3 regions of the Halobacillus sp. ABA4_118 genome follow, and region 1 is predicted to be linked to each of the others. Evidence: riboswitches for the same ligand, from Rfam matches in the RefSeq annotation. Region 1 holds a riboswitch; each other region holds the start of a gene.
What was found. Region 1 has a riboswitch for thiamine pyrophosphate ahead of ACXAGL_RS18785 (YkoF family thiamine/hydroxymethylpyrimidine-binding protein). Riboswitches for the same ligand answer to the same signal wherever they lie in the genome.
Positions count from the first base shown of each region.

Region 2: linked by a shared signal. The riboswitch ahead of tenA (thiaminase II) and the one ahead of ACXAGL_RS18785 (YkoF family thiamine/hydroxymethylpyrimidine-binding protein) in region 1 are both predicted to bind thiamine pyrophosphate.
Region 3: linked by a shared signal. The riboswitch ahead of ACXAGL_RS03020 (acetylornithine deacetylase) and the one ahead of ACXAGL_RS18785 (YkoF family thiamine/hydroxymethylpyrimidine-binding protein) in region 1 are both predicted to bind thiamine pyrophosphate.

Region 1 covers NZ_JBSWWS010000001.1:3,658,211-3,662,223, reverse strand. The annotation lists gene ACXAGL_RS18795 (ABC transporter ATP-binding protein) at 1-653, opposite strand, end outside; gene ACXAGL_RS18790 (ECF transporter S component) at 653-1,231, opposite strand; gene ACXAGL_RS18785 (YkoF family thiamine/hydroxymethylpyrimidine-binding protein) at 1,228-1,830, opposite strand; TPP riboswitch at 2,193-2,293, opposite strand; gene ACXAGL_RS18780 (hypothetical protein) at 2,512-3,441, shown strand; gene ACXAGL_RS18775 (hypothetical protein) at 3,766-3,996, opposite strand.
Region 2 covers NZ_JBSWWS010000001.1:3,015,839-3,019,851, reverse strand. The annotation lists gene thiO (glycine oxidase ThiO) at 1-292, opposite strand, end outside; gene tenI (thiazole tautomerase TenI) at 297-896, opposite strand; gene tenA (thiaminase II) at 893-1,588, opposite strand; TPP riboswitch at 1,698-1,805, opposite strand; gene ACXAGL_RS15355 (NUDIX domain-containing protein) at 1,850-2,290, opposite strand; gene ACXAGL_RS15350 (hypothetical protein) at 2,397-2,558, opposite strand; gene ACXAGL_RS15345 (hypothetical protein) at 2,651-2,833, shown strand; gene ACXAGL_RS15340 (hypothetical protein) at 2,948-3,181, shown strand; gene ACXAGL_RS15335 (2-thiouracil desulfurase family protein) at 3,453-3,911, opposite strand.
Region 3 covers NZ_JBSWWS010000001.1:575,075-579,087, reverse strand. The annotation lists gene ACXAGL_RS03040 (alpha/beta hydrolase) at 1-540, opposite strand, end outside; gene ACXAGL_RS03035 (hypothetical protein) at 740-1,048, shown strand; gene ACXAGL_RS03030 (hypothetical protein) at 1,365-1,790, shown strand; gene ACXAGL_RS03025 (GNAT family N-acetyltransferase) at 1,746-2,240, opposite strand; TPP riboswitch at 2,344-2,450, shown strand; gene ACXAGL_RS03020 (acetylornithine deacetylase) at 2,529-3,815, shown strand; gene tenA (thiaminase II) at 3,815-4,013, shown strand, end outside.

The DNA.
Region 1 (4,013 bases):
AGTACAATGACATGCTTGAGAAGTTCCAGCCATCCTTCCAATCTGTGTTCGATCACAATCAAGGTGAGACTTCTAGTTTTTTTTATGGAAGTCAGAATAGTAATGAAATCACGAGCAGACTGCGGATCCAGATTAGCTGTCGGTTCATCCAGGAGAAGGATGTCCGGCTCCATCACCAGCACACAGGCAAGGGCCAGTTTCTGCTTCTGTCCGCCGGACAAGTGATGGATGAACGATGTTTTTTTATCCAGTAGATTCACCTGTGCAAGGACATCATCTATTTTGTGTTCCATCTCCTCAGCAGGTACATGAAGGTTTTCTAAACCAAAGGCGATTTCATCCTCGACGGTCAGCATACAAAATTGAGTTTCGGGGTCTTGAAAAACACTTCCAACAGTTTTAGCCAGCTCTCCCGGTTTGAAGTCGCTTGTTGAACGTCCGTAAATGGCAGCACGCCCATTCATCTCGCCATCCAAATCCTCCGGGTAAAGCCCGTTTATACATTGGACAAGCGAGCTTTTTCCTGAACCGCTCGGGCCAAGGATGAGGGTGTCCTGTTCGTTTTCGATGGAGAGGGTGATATCCGTCAATACGGTTTTTTCATTTTCTTCATACGTAAGCGTCAGGTTTTCCAATTGTACAGCCGTCTTCATCAGGAAGCCTTCTTCTTTCTTAATTCCCGCCCGAGAGCAAAACTGGAAAGGACGCCGGTACGGGCAAGTCCGTCAGCTACGGCTTTACCCAATACTCCGGAAATCACAGCGCCGCTGACCATACGGACAATCAGCATGGCAGCGACGTATCCACCACTTAACGCAGCGTATCCAGATTGGAAATACCCCCATGCGAAACTGAAAACGGCAGCCATCACGCCGGCGAGCATGAGTACAGAAAGATGATAAGACCGGTAACGCGTCAGAGCAAACGCACTTTCCGCTCCGAGTCCCTGAATCATTCCCGTTAGAATCAATAGGGGACCGGAAGCATTCCCGAGCAGAACTTCAATTGTCGCTGCGATGGTTTCAGAGAGAAAAGCTGCGCCCGGGCGGCGTAAAATATAGGCGGCAATGATGGATACGATGAACCAGATACCAAAGATAAAATCATATCCGATTGGACCAAAGAGACCTGAGAGAAGTTTTCCAACAGGCAGGAAAGCGAGATAGACGACAGCGAAAACGACGGACAAGACAGATAGAACAACGATTTCTTTGAGTTTCCAGTTTTTCATAAGATGCTCCCCCTGGAGGAAGGGCTGTTGACCGACACCGATACAGTCATGACGGTGTGAGACGACCCTGAAGCTTCTGTCTCCCGGAAAACGTTTTCCAACCCTTTGAAAACCGTATGGGTATCTCCGTCAAGTCTTGTAGAATAGTGGGCGGGCGTCACTTGGATGCCCTTCGATTTCATCGCTTCAATCTGCTTGTATATTGTATCCATATAACTGTCCCCTCCCATTGGATAGAGCGAAAACTTAGCTGCTAATGGCTGGGTAATCGAGCGGGAAGTGTCTTCATTCCTCCGTTGCAGGGATTCAGCCATATACGTGTCTCCAGCCGAGTCTCCCGGGCACCCGATTGAATAAGTCGCATGAAAAGCCGCATGAACACCTTCTTTGGATACATGAAGAAGGATAGCCTTTGTCACATCAAAAATATGTTCCATCCGCCCCCGTACCGTCGTCGAGACATCATCGGTATCGAGCCATACTTTAGATGTATCCACTTCCTTTAAGCTTTCCAGAATTATACCCGCAAACTCATCACTCATCGGATGTATGGAAAACGAACATCCAGCAATTTTCGATGTACCACAAACTTGATTCATCCATCATTCCTCCTTTTTTTAAACACAAAGCTCTGTTAAAGTCTGTTGTTGTTATTTCAAACGAGTACTAAATCGTCTCCGTCTGGAATTAGGGATCAGGCCCGTTGTTTACTCAGAGCATGGGATGGCAGGGAAAACCCTCCGCTTTCCGCGGGGAACGAAGTTTGAGGAGGCTCACGGTACTCCGTGGAAAGGGAGTCATTCCCAAGGCCGCCTCCTACAAATCCCATGACAGAAAGGGGTGATAGGAGCTCACATGTTAAATAACAACACCAAGCAATAACAGAGCCAAACACAAAAAAACTGCATCCCATGGGAATGCAGTCCGTTGATCGATGAATAAAACCTGTAAAGGCCTGATTGATAGAACGGCTGCACTTCCCCACGCTAGTATTATCTAGTTCGGGTGCCAAGGGTCGGATCATCCTCTCAGCCGCTCGCAGCAGCTCCCCTAGTGCCTCATATGTATACAGTTTTTTGTATTGCCTCTATCGTAGCGGATGTTGGAATATTTGTAAATGTTTATTCTCCTTTTTATGAATACGAATGATAGAGTTCATTTTCAAAATCTTCCAATCATGATACGCTGAAGATAATAGAATCTGTCATATCTTGAGTGGAATAAAAGAGTCGGACAATCAGAAGACAAGGGATACCATCAATGGGAAGGGGAAGACAGATATGAACACTCACATGAATCGCACAAGCAAGTGGATGAAGCGGTATGCACGTCCATTGGAAGCAGCCAGATGGGAAGCACTTTTTGAAAGAGGTCCTAAAGAAAAAGTCCTCGTATACTTGAGTGCGTTCCAAAATGAAGATGGAGGTTTTGGTCACGGAATTGAGCCGGATTTTCAACTTCCAGCTTCGTCTCCAATGGCCACATGGGCAGCTTCCCAAGTGCTTGCTGAATTGAATGTATCTTCCAAAGAGCCGCTGCTTCAACAGATGGTTTCCTACCTCCTTCGCTCATACGATCGTCAATCAGGGATGTGGCCTTCGGTTATTCCTGAAGTCAACCATTTTCCTCATGCGCCCTGGTGGTCGTGGAGGGAAGGGGTGCAGTCCAACTGGATGTTTAACCCGGCGGCGGAATTGGCCGGTTTTCTCATCGACTGCTCCCAACGGGATACGGAAGCCTGGGAAACGGGTGTGGCTGGTGCTGTTAAAGCTGTTGAACATTTGATGAGTGTCAGTGAGATGGATTTCCACGAATGGCAGTGTTTTCAAAATCTACTAATCTCCCTGGACAAGCATAAAGGACTCGTCCATAATCAAATGCCTTACGGGCTTGATCAGGTGCAGTCCCACCTTCTTACGTTAGGCGAGAACTGTTTCAGTCAGGATCCTTCGGAATGGGGAAGTGGGTACGGTGCGCTTCCGACTGACATAATATCGTCCCCACAGCATCCGTTGTATGCTAAATACAAACCTTTAGTTTTGGAAAACATCCGTTATTATTTGAAAACGCTGAAGGAAGAAGGCATCTGGGATATCAGCTGGGACTGGGGAGACGGAACAAAAGCTTTTGCTGCAGCTGAACAACAGTGGAAAGGAATTACGGCGGTTCAGCGTTGGAAAATTATCCATGCTTTTCAAGGGCAATGGTAAAGCGGAAGAGAGGCTGTAGCGCCTCTGTCGGACGTAGATGTTGGAAAAAGAGAGGTTATTGGAATCCTGTTTGCTTTACTGAGCAGCAAGTGCTGGTTTTGTGGTCATCCTTGTCCATGAGGGGAACGTCCATGTGATCGGGAGTATTGGTGTCGATGTTATTGATGGCTGAATCAAACAGTGTTTTACAAGCGTCTGCTCAGTGGATGACCTGAAGGAGACACCCCTCGTTTAAACCTGACCACTTTTCGTGAATTATCTTTTTCCCTGAATATACAGGAATAAAGAAAACCGGGATACATGTGTTATGTATCCCGGTTATTTTTATGGCTTAAATAATCTTAGTTTTAAGTTGTCTTCATTCTGAGAGCAGTCCAGATAAGGAAGTTTTTCATAAGGATAGTACCGCACAGTTGTCGGGTTCATATCAAGCAGGCCGAATAGTTCCTTCATATCCGTAATCCGGTTCAATTGAATGAGCGTATCTTTCCCTGCGAACGATTGGAATCTTGCAGACGTAAATCCTTCTTCCTTGATAAAGTTAAGAATGTCCATTAGTTAGTCTCCTTATG
Region 2 (4,013 bases), 640 kb from region 1:
GGGCAATTTTATACAACCCTTTCTGCTGGAGCCCGATATCCACCCCGCTGAGTTCTTTCAATTCAGCTGCAAGAGAAGGAAACATCGCCCGGCTCGTTCTCGCCATTTGAAAAAGCGGATCGTCCCCTTTCCATTCGGACTGAGCCCCAAGCATGCCGGCGGCGGCGCTTGATGCTTTCTGTCCGGTTTTCCCCCGGTCGATGACGAGGACTTTTTTCTGCCGCTTAACCAGCTGATACGCAATAGAATTTCCAATCACTCCACCACCCACAACAATTGCGTCATAAAACATCCCTTCATCTCCTTCCCAGTCGGTATTGATAACGGCGGACCGCCTTTTCCGCATCGTCTGCTAATAGAATGCCGGATAGTACAGCCGCTCCCGACGCTCCAAAGGGCTGAAGGCGGCTGACATTTTCCGGTGTCAATCCCCCTATCGCGGTGACAGGCAGCGAGACTGCCTGTGTGACCCTCTGCAGAGCCTCGAGCCCGCGTCCCGCCGATCCAGGCTTGGATGCTGTCTCAAAGACATGTCCGAACAAAATAAAATCTGCTCCCCGTTTTTCTGCAGTAACAGCTTCTTCTACAGAATGGACCGAACACCCGGCGTTTAAAAAAGGAAAAGCCCGCTTAACCTCTTCGACCGGAAGACTGTGTCCGGCCAGCTGCACGTGAGGCACTGCTTTTGCCACTGCTACATCCACCCTGTCATTGATGACGAGCTTTTCGGTTGGAAACCCAAGGTCTGTCAAAGCATCTACAGTATCCGCCACTTCACTTGCGGACCACTGCTTTTCACGAAGATGGAAGAAATCAATCATCGGTTCAATCGCAGTCACCCTTGTGCACAGTTCCTCCCTGGACTGCCGCCCTGTGGAAATGACGTGCAGTTTCATTCACGTCCGGCTGCGATCGACTGTTTTAAATCAAACGGCCATTCCTCCATACGGTAAGCCATTTCCCAGAACATATATTCATACTGACTGCTGATGATAAACAATTCCTTCATCCGGGCTCTGCCGGCATCTGTTTTCGCTTCAGCCAGTTCATCAAGGCGCTGGATCTGCTCTTCTACAAGCGTCCGGAACCAATCCCCTCCGTAAGCCGCAATCCATTCCTGATAGACCGGTTCTTCCGGTGACGATTCTTTCAAATGTTCGCCGACTTCATAATACAGCCAGTAGCATGGAAGAATCGTCGCAATCACATCCCCTAAATCCCCGTTATACGCTCCTCTGTACATATGGGACGCATACGCATAGGCTGTCGGCGACGGCTTGAACTGCTCCCGCTCTGCCTGCGTAATGCCCAGCTGCTTCGAAAAGTTCTCATGAAGCCCAAGCTCTGCTTCATACGTACTTTGAGCATGAGACGCCATATTGGCCATAACAGCCATATCTTCAGACTTTGCAGCTCCCAGTGACTGGACACGGGCAAAATGAGACAAGTAATACGAATCCTGAAGCACATAATAACGGAACTTTTCGAGAGGAAGCGTTCCCTCTCCAATCCCTGTTACAAAAGGATGGTGAAAACTTCCCTCCCAAATCTCATCCACGGCCTTTCTGATTTCTTCTGAAAATGTCATATCCACTCTCTCCTTTGTTGAACGATACGCTACTGATTTTTTCCACTAAAAAAGCCACTTTCCCCGGCATAGGAAAAGTGGCTGATATACATTTATTTTCATAGACATGTATAGGTATCGGCCACTTCCCTACGCTGGTATAAACCAGATCAGGTTCCAAGAGTCTTAAAGCATCACTTTAATCTCAGCCTTTGAGAAGGCACCCCTAGTGGATCGCTCGTTATTCAATTCCCTTTCATCGTAACACGTTAGAATTTTTTGTCAAAAACAGATTTTCGACTGCCGTTCCACGGCTTTCTGGATACTGTTGGCGGTCCAGGGAGAAATCGGGACGGGACTCTCGTTCAGACCCGGCTCAACCCAGACCATGTCCGCCACTTCTTCCGGACTCTTTATATAGGGCTCTCCTGTGAAATCCGTAGTCAGAAACACGATATTCAGAACCTGGATATCCCCGATTAAAAAAGAATTGCTGTGTACATAGGTAAGGTCCCCATCCAAAGTGAGGCCGATCTCCTCTTTAATTTCACGGCGGACGTTATCTTCCAGCACATCAAGGGAATCCGGACTGAACTCCATTTTCCCTCCAGGCAGCGAATACAATCCTCCCGCGTGCTCCTCTTCCGGTGACCTTTGAATAAGTAGAATATGGTCCTCTTTCATAATGGCCGCTTCTACGTTTATGATATAAGAATACGACATATACAAACTCCTTCCCCCACCAAATTCGACACACCGCTTCAAACTCCTCCCCTTCATGAAGAAAAGATTTTTGAGCATATTCATTGTGTCTCTTTATTATAAACCGTTACACAGAACGGATAATAACGTCTTTGACTTTCTGCATCGCTCCATTAATGGCAGAAGCCTTCAGGGAAGCGAGGTAGACAACGACACCTGCTCCTTCTTCCACCTTACCAAAGCGCTGGATATCCACGATAATGGTCCTCTGCAGGGAAGGACAAGTCATTTCATTTCATTCTAAAAACACCCGCCCTTTTCAGGACGGGTGTTTTTTTATGCTCATCTCAGGTAAAATATGGCTCGGAGAGGAGGAAAACAATGACACAACTGAAAGTCCTTTCGGCGTGGAACATCCTTCCCGCTGCGCTTTTGATCACTGCCGGATGGTTTCTGTTGGATGACAATCCATCCAACACCTACACGGGATCCCTCTTTCTTATCCTTCTGGACAGTGAAAAGCGGACTGGACGCCTGGAGGTATCACTTGATCCGCCAAAATAAGCATGCCATTTTAAACTTCGGCTTTACCGCTGTCAGTCTTGTCTTGTTGTTTTATGTCCTCTAAGGGAAGGCAGCATTTAAAGAGAATCATCCACTTATAAGGAGCGGATACATATGTTAAAAAAGATTCGAATCCTCTTATCAGTCATAATCATCCTTTTGTCCGGCTACGGATTATGGACAGATAAATCAGGAGACCTTTTGTCTTTCACTCTCGCAGGTTTAGCCATTCTTATGGTTATCCTTGGCCTTGAAGAACAAAAAGAAACAACTAAAAAGCGTGCCTCCATTTATTATGCGGTCTCTGTTTTCTGTCTGTTTACTTCCATAGCCGGATTCATCCAATAATAAGAGTCCCTTTAGATGAGATCCCTATTCCTGCAAACGCGACTTAAACATCCTAGACCGCATAAGGGAAGGCGACGTGGAGTGTTCGATGGTGACGCCTGCGGAAAAGCATGAGGTGAAGATCCACTTGGGCAGGTGGTTTTCGTACCCAAGTCAGCTGAGGCCGTGCCCGCGGCGGGCATCCACCGATCAGCGGAGCGTGACAATCGCAGTCCCCCCCCTCGAGGAGAAAAGCTTTTTCTACATGAGGAGAGCCCCTGGAGAGGGCTCTTTACACCAACGTATGGATAAAATCAATTTCACTCATCACCTGTATGCCGTTCCGTTCAAGCAGGGCCGCCGTGACCCCTTTTCCGGTAACCTGTCTCCCGCTGAACGTGCCGTCATAGACGAGGGTACTGCCGCAGGACGGGCTTCCCTCCTTCAACACTACCGTATCAATCTGCAGATCTCTTACCGTTTCCAACGTCAAATAAGCCCCTCTTATGTACGACTCTGTTACATCGGTTCCTGTCTTTTCCATTACACGGGCCCGGCCTTTCAGGACATCCTCTCCATCACCGCCGATAATCTCTGCCGGAGGGCGCGGGACCATGAATCCTCCCAGCAGTTCCGGGCAGGCGGGAACCGCTTTCTTTTCCAATATTAATTTTTGAATTTTCTCCTGGAGGCAGTCGGTGCCATCGTAGCGCACTTTCATACCAGCCAGACAGGAACTGATCAAAATCACCCTTCTTTTCCTCCCTTTATCTTTTATTAAAGCTCTGTTAAAGTCTGTTGTTGATATTTTAAACGATTACTAAATCGTCTCCGTATGGAATTAGGGGTCCGG
Region 3 (4,013 bases), 3.1 Mb from region 1:
GGATAATTTTCTTCTGACGACCTTCATATACTTCAACAGTTCCTGGTAAGCGGTCAACGGTGTCTGGGTATAGGTGATCTCCACCGCACCGGGGTCTTTGATGTCAGGCTTTCCTTCCTCTATATAAAAGGGCTCGGACGCTTGTTCCAGATGGGAGAACGCCGGGATATACATAGCTGGGTTGATTAACGCTATGCCGGAAATGCCGGGATATTGAGCAGCGAGGTCCAGGGTCAGCGTGCCTCCCATCGACTGTCCGATGACGAACACTTCCCTGCACCGGGAGTACAACTGCAGATAAGCGGCTTCGATTTCCATATACCAATCGGAGAACGAGCAGGAAGCCAGATCTTTATAGTGCGTTCCGTGACCTGGAAGTCGTGGCACCGATACGGTATAACCTTGATCCGCCAGCCCTTCTGCCACCTCTCTCAGACTCTGGGGCGTTCCTAAAAAGCCATGACAGAGCAGTACCCCTGTATCATTTCCTTCAAAAAACAACGATTCCGCACCATCAATAACCGGATAGGCTTCCTTCATCATGTTTCCCTCCATCTTCATTCACTGGTCGTTCGATAAAAATCTATTAGTGCTATTAAAATACAATAATTCCGATAAGTCAACTATGTTATATAAGCTGATCCATTTGATCAACGCTTTCCTTCCATGTGAAATGGATTTTTCAAGGGCCATCCAGGAATGCTAGAATAGCAGAGAAAGTGTAAAAGGAGGCTTGCTTTTGAAGGGAATCTTATTGGTGCTTTTATCTGTTTTATTCCTGACAGCGTGTCAAAGTGAAAGGGAATGGTCCTTCTCTGAAATTGGGAAAAAGGATCTTCCAGGGGACGCGTTGTCCTATTTTCAAACGGTAAAAAATAGACATGGAAATCATATGTTCCAAGACGGAGATCAGAATACGGTGTATATCTATTTGAACGGAACAAAACAAGGCGAAGGGGCGGAATATTATACACTTCGAGGTCCGGTCAGAAAAAGATACGCTGAACCTGTTATACAAGACAGAGGCCGGCGCTGGTGGTTCGGTTAAATCCGAACGCTTCTACAGAGTCGACGGTTATCAAAGTTATGAGATCCTGAGGATTTATGAAAACGGAAAAGAAGCCGCCTTTGAGACCATATCTCTGGGTGGATAATTTTCTCTATCCCTATAGAAAAAGGACTCTCCTCCTCTCATTCGCCTTACCCTGATCCATAGGCGTCGCCAATGCCTATACTGCAACCTGGTCATGTGGTGAGGTCTTGAGGAAGTTGAAGCCTGCGGGAACAGAACAGACCCACCCATAACCGGAACCTGCGCTTCTTTTACCTACATAAATAAAATAACATGAAAGTGAGCCTGTACGATGCGGAAAATTCTTGCTGCTTTATTCAGCAGTTTTGTAACAGCTTTATTAGTATCCATTTATCTCACATCGGATTACAGCAATCTGGTCGGAAACTTATATTTTAATTTAGTCAACATCTATTTGGGGCATGCTGTGTTTGCCCTCCCCCTGTCTTTCATAGCCGATCGATTAAGCAGGCAGCTGTCGTTGGGACGCTTTTTTATTGAGTGGGGCCTGTACCTTTTAATTGGACCATTTCTAGCTGTGTTATTGGCTGTCTTTACGATGTTCTTAAGCTTGTATCTCATACCGATCAGCTTCATTTTTCCAATCACCTACACGCTCGTTAAAAAAATCCCTGCTGCTTTCCTAAAGAAGAGTCTGACAGCGGCTGTCCTCTTATCCGTTACGGTGATCACGGTTATGTATTACAGTATCCGTTAGTTTCAGGGTCATAAATAAGCTGTTCGGGTCTTCCTTGTAGCCGGCGAAAGGACCACAGAAAACAAACCCAAAGTTCTTATACAGCTGGACAGCCGGATGGAACGCCTCTTGAGACCCGGTTTCTAAAAAGAGCTGTGTATACCCTCGGGCGCTGGATTCATTTATGATGTGTTGGAGCAATCTGTGGGCGACGCCTCGTCTTAAATGGGAAGAGGCCGTTCTCATCGACTTGATCTCTCCGTGCGCCGGATGGAGTTCTTTCAACGCTCCCATTCCCACCAGCTCTCCCTTTTCCCAGGATGTCCAAAAGGTCACGCCGGGCTGCTTTAATTTTTCTATATCCAATGCGTGGATGCTTTCGGGCGGGGAGTGCAGGGTCATATTGAAAAGGTGTTCCTTTATGAATGCTTGTACTTCATCGCTTGTTAAATCATCGTTTTTGATGTCCATCCATGGCCTCCTGTTTTATACGTCCTCCATCTACAATTCGCGTTTAAACGGGACTTGTCCTTTCCGGCCCCCTGTGTTGTAATGAAAATAACAGTTTTATAGCATGTTTCACTAGGGGAGCCCTGATGACGGGGCTGAGAAAAGCAGAAGCTTTGACCCTTACAACCTGATCTGGCTCATACCAGCGGAGGGAAGTGAAGCGGTCGATGATTGATCTTTTCTTACATGATGATCAAGCCCGCTCCTTCTCTCGAAGGGCGGGCTTTTTATATGGAAGGAGAGAGTACGATGATTCAGTTAGAGGATTTGCTGCAGAGAGTGGAGGAAAAGGAAGAGCAAATGCACCAGCTTCTAGGGGACTTGGTCGCCTTTCCGACGTTAAGCCCTCCAGCCCGAAATGCGGCGGAAGCACAACAGTACATAGAAGAGTATTTAAGCCGGATGGATTTTGAAATAGACACGTGGGAACTGTACCCCGGCGATCCGATTGTCGTCGGAACGAAAAAAGGAACCGACCGGGAACACAGCAGAAGTCTCATCTTAAACGGTCATATTGATGTGGCTGCGCTGGATGAAGGGGAATCGTGGGAGCATGATCCTTTTACACTGACCTCGAAGGACGACCGCTTGTACGGTCGCGGCACGGCGGATATGAAAGGTGGAATGGCGGCTGTTCTGTTTGCACTCAAACTGCTCCATGAAGCGGGAATCGAGCCGACCGGCGATCTTCATGTGCAGTCCGTCGTCGGTGAAGAGGTCGGAGAAGCAGGAACAAAATCCTGTGGAGAAAGAGGGTATTATGCCGATTTAGCCATCGTATCCGATACAAGTAACTGCGCCATTCAAGGGCAGGGGGGCGTTATTACCGGATGGATAATGGTTGAAAGCCCGGAAACCTTCCACGATGCGGAACGCCGTTCGATCATTCACGCCGGTGGAGGAAGATACGGAGCGGGGGCGATTGAAAAAATGATGAAAATCATCCAGTCGCTGCAGGAATTGGAGCAGCACTGGGCGGTGACGAAATCGAGTCCAGGCTTTCCACCTGGATCGACGACAATCAATCCGGCTGTCATTGAAGGTGGAAGGCATGCCGCTTTTATCGCCGACCGCTGTGCTTTATGGATTACCGTGCACTATTATCCAGAAGAGCATTATGAAGATGTGATCGAAGAAATTGAAGCACATGTCCGTGCTGCCGCCCAGGCCGATCCATGGCTGAAAAACCATGCCCCTCAATTCAAATGGGGAGGAACGTCCATGATCGAGGAGCGCGGAGAAATCTTCCCCGCCTTTTCTGTCGATCCTGCCCATCCAGGGGTACAGCAGCTTCAACAAGCCCATAAAATCATCCACAATACGCCGGCGGAAATGTCCATGTCTCCGACTGTGACGGATGGAGGGTGGCTCTCAGAAGCAGGGATCCCGACCATTCTCTACGGTCCCGGCACGCTGGATCAGGCGCATGCGGTGAATGAGTCGCTGGACCGGGGACAGCTGTTGGATTATACGAAAACAATGATGGCTTTTTTATACGATTGGTTTCAACAAGCAGATGACAAGGAGGAAGCGTAATGTTTACAGACCGTTTATACGAAAGTGCCCGTCCGATTTGGGAGGCCTACCTCGATCATCCATTCGTCAAAGGGATTGGGGACGGCACGCTCGAGCTTGAGAAATTCCAATTTTTCATGCGCCAGGATTATTTGTACTTGATTGATTACTGCCGCGTGTTTGCTCTTGGTTCCGTTAAGGCGAAAAGCCTGGATACGA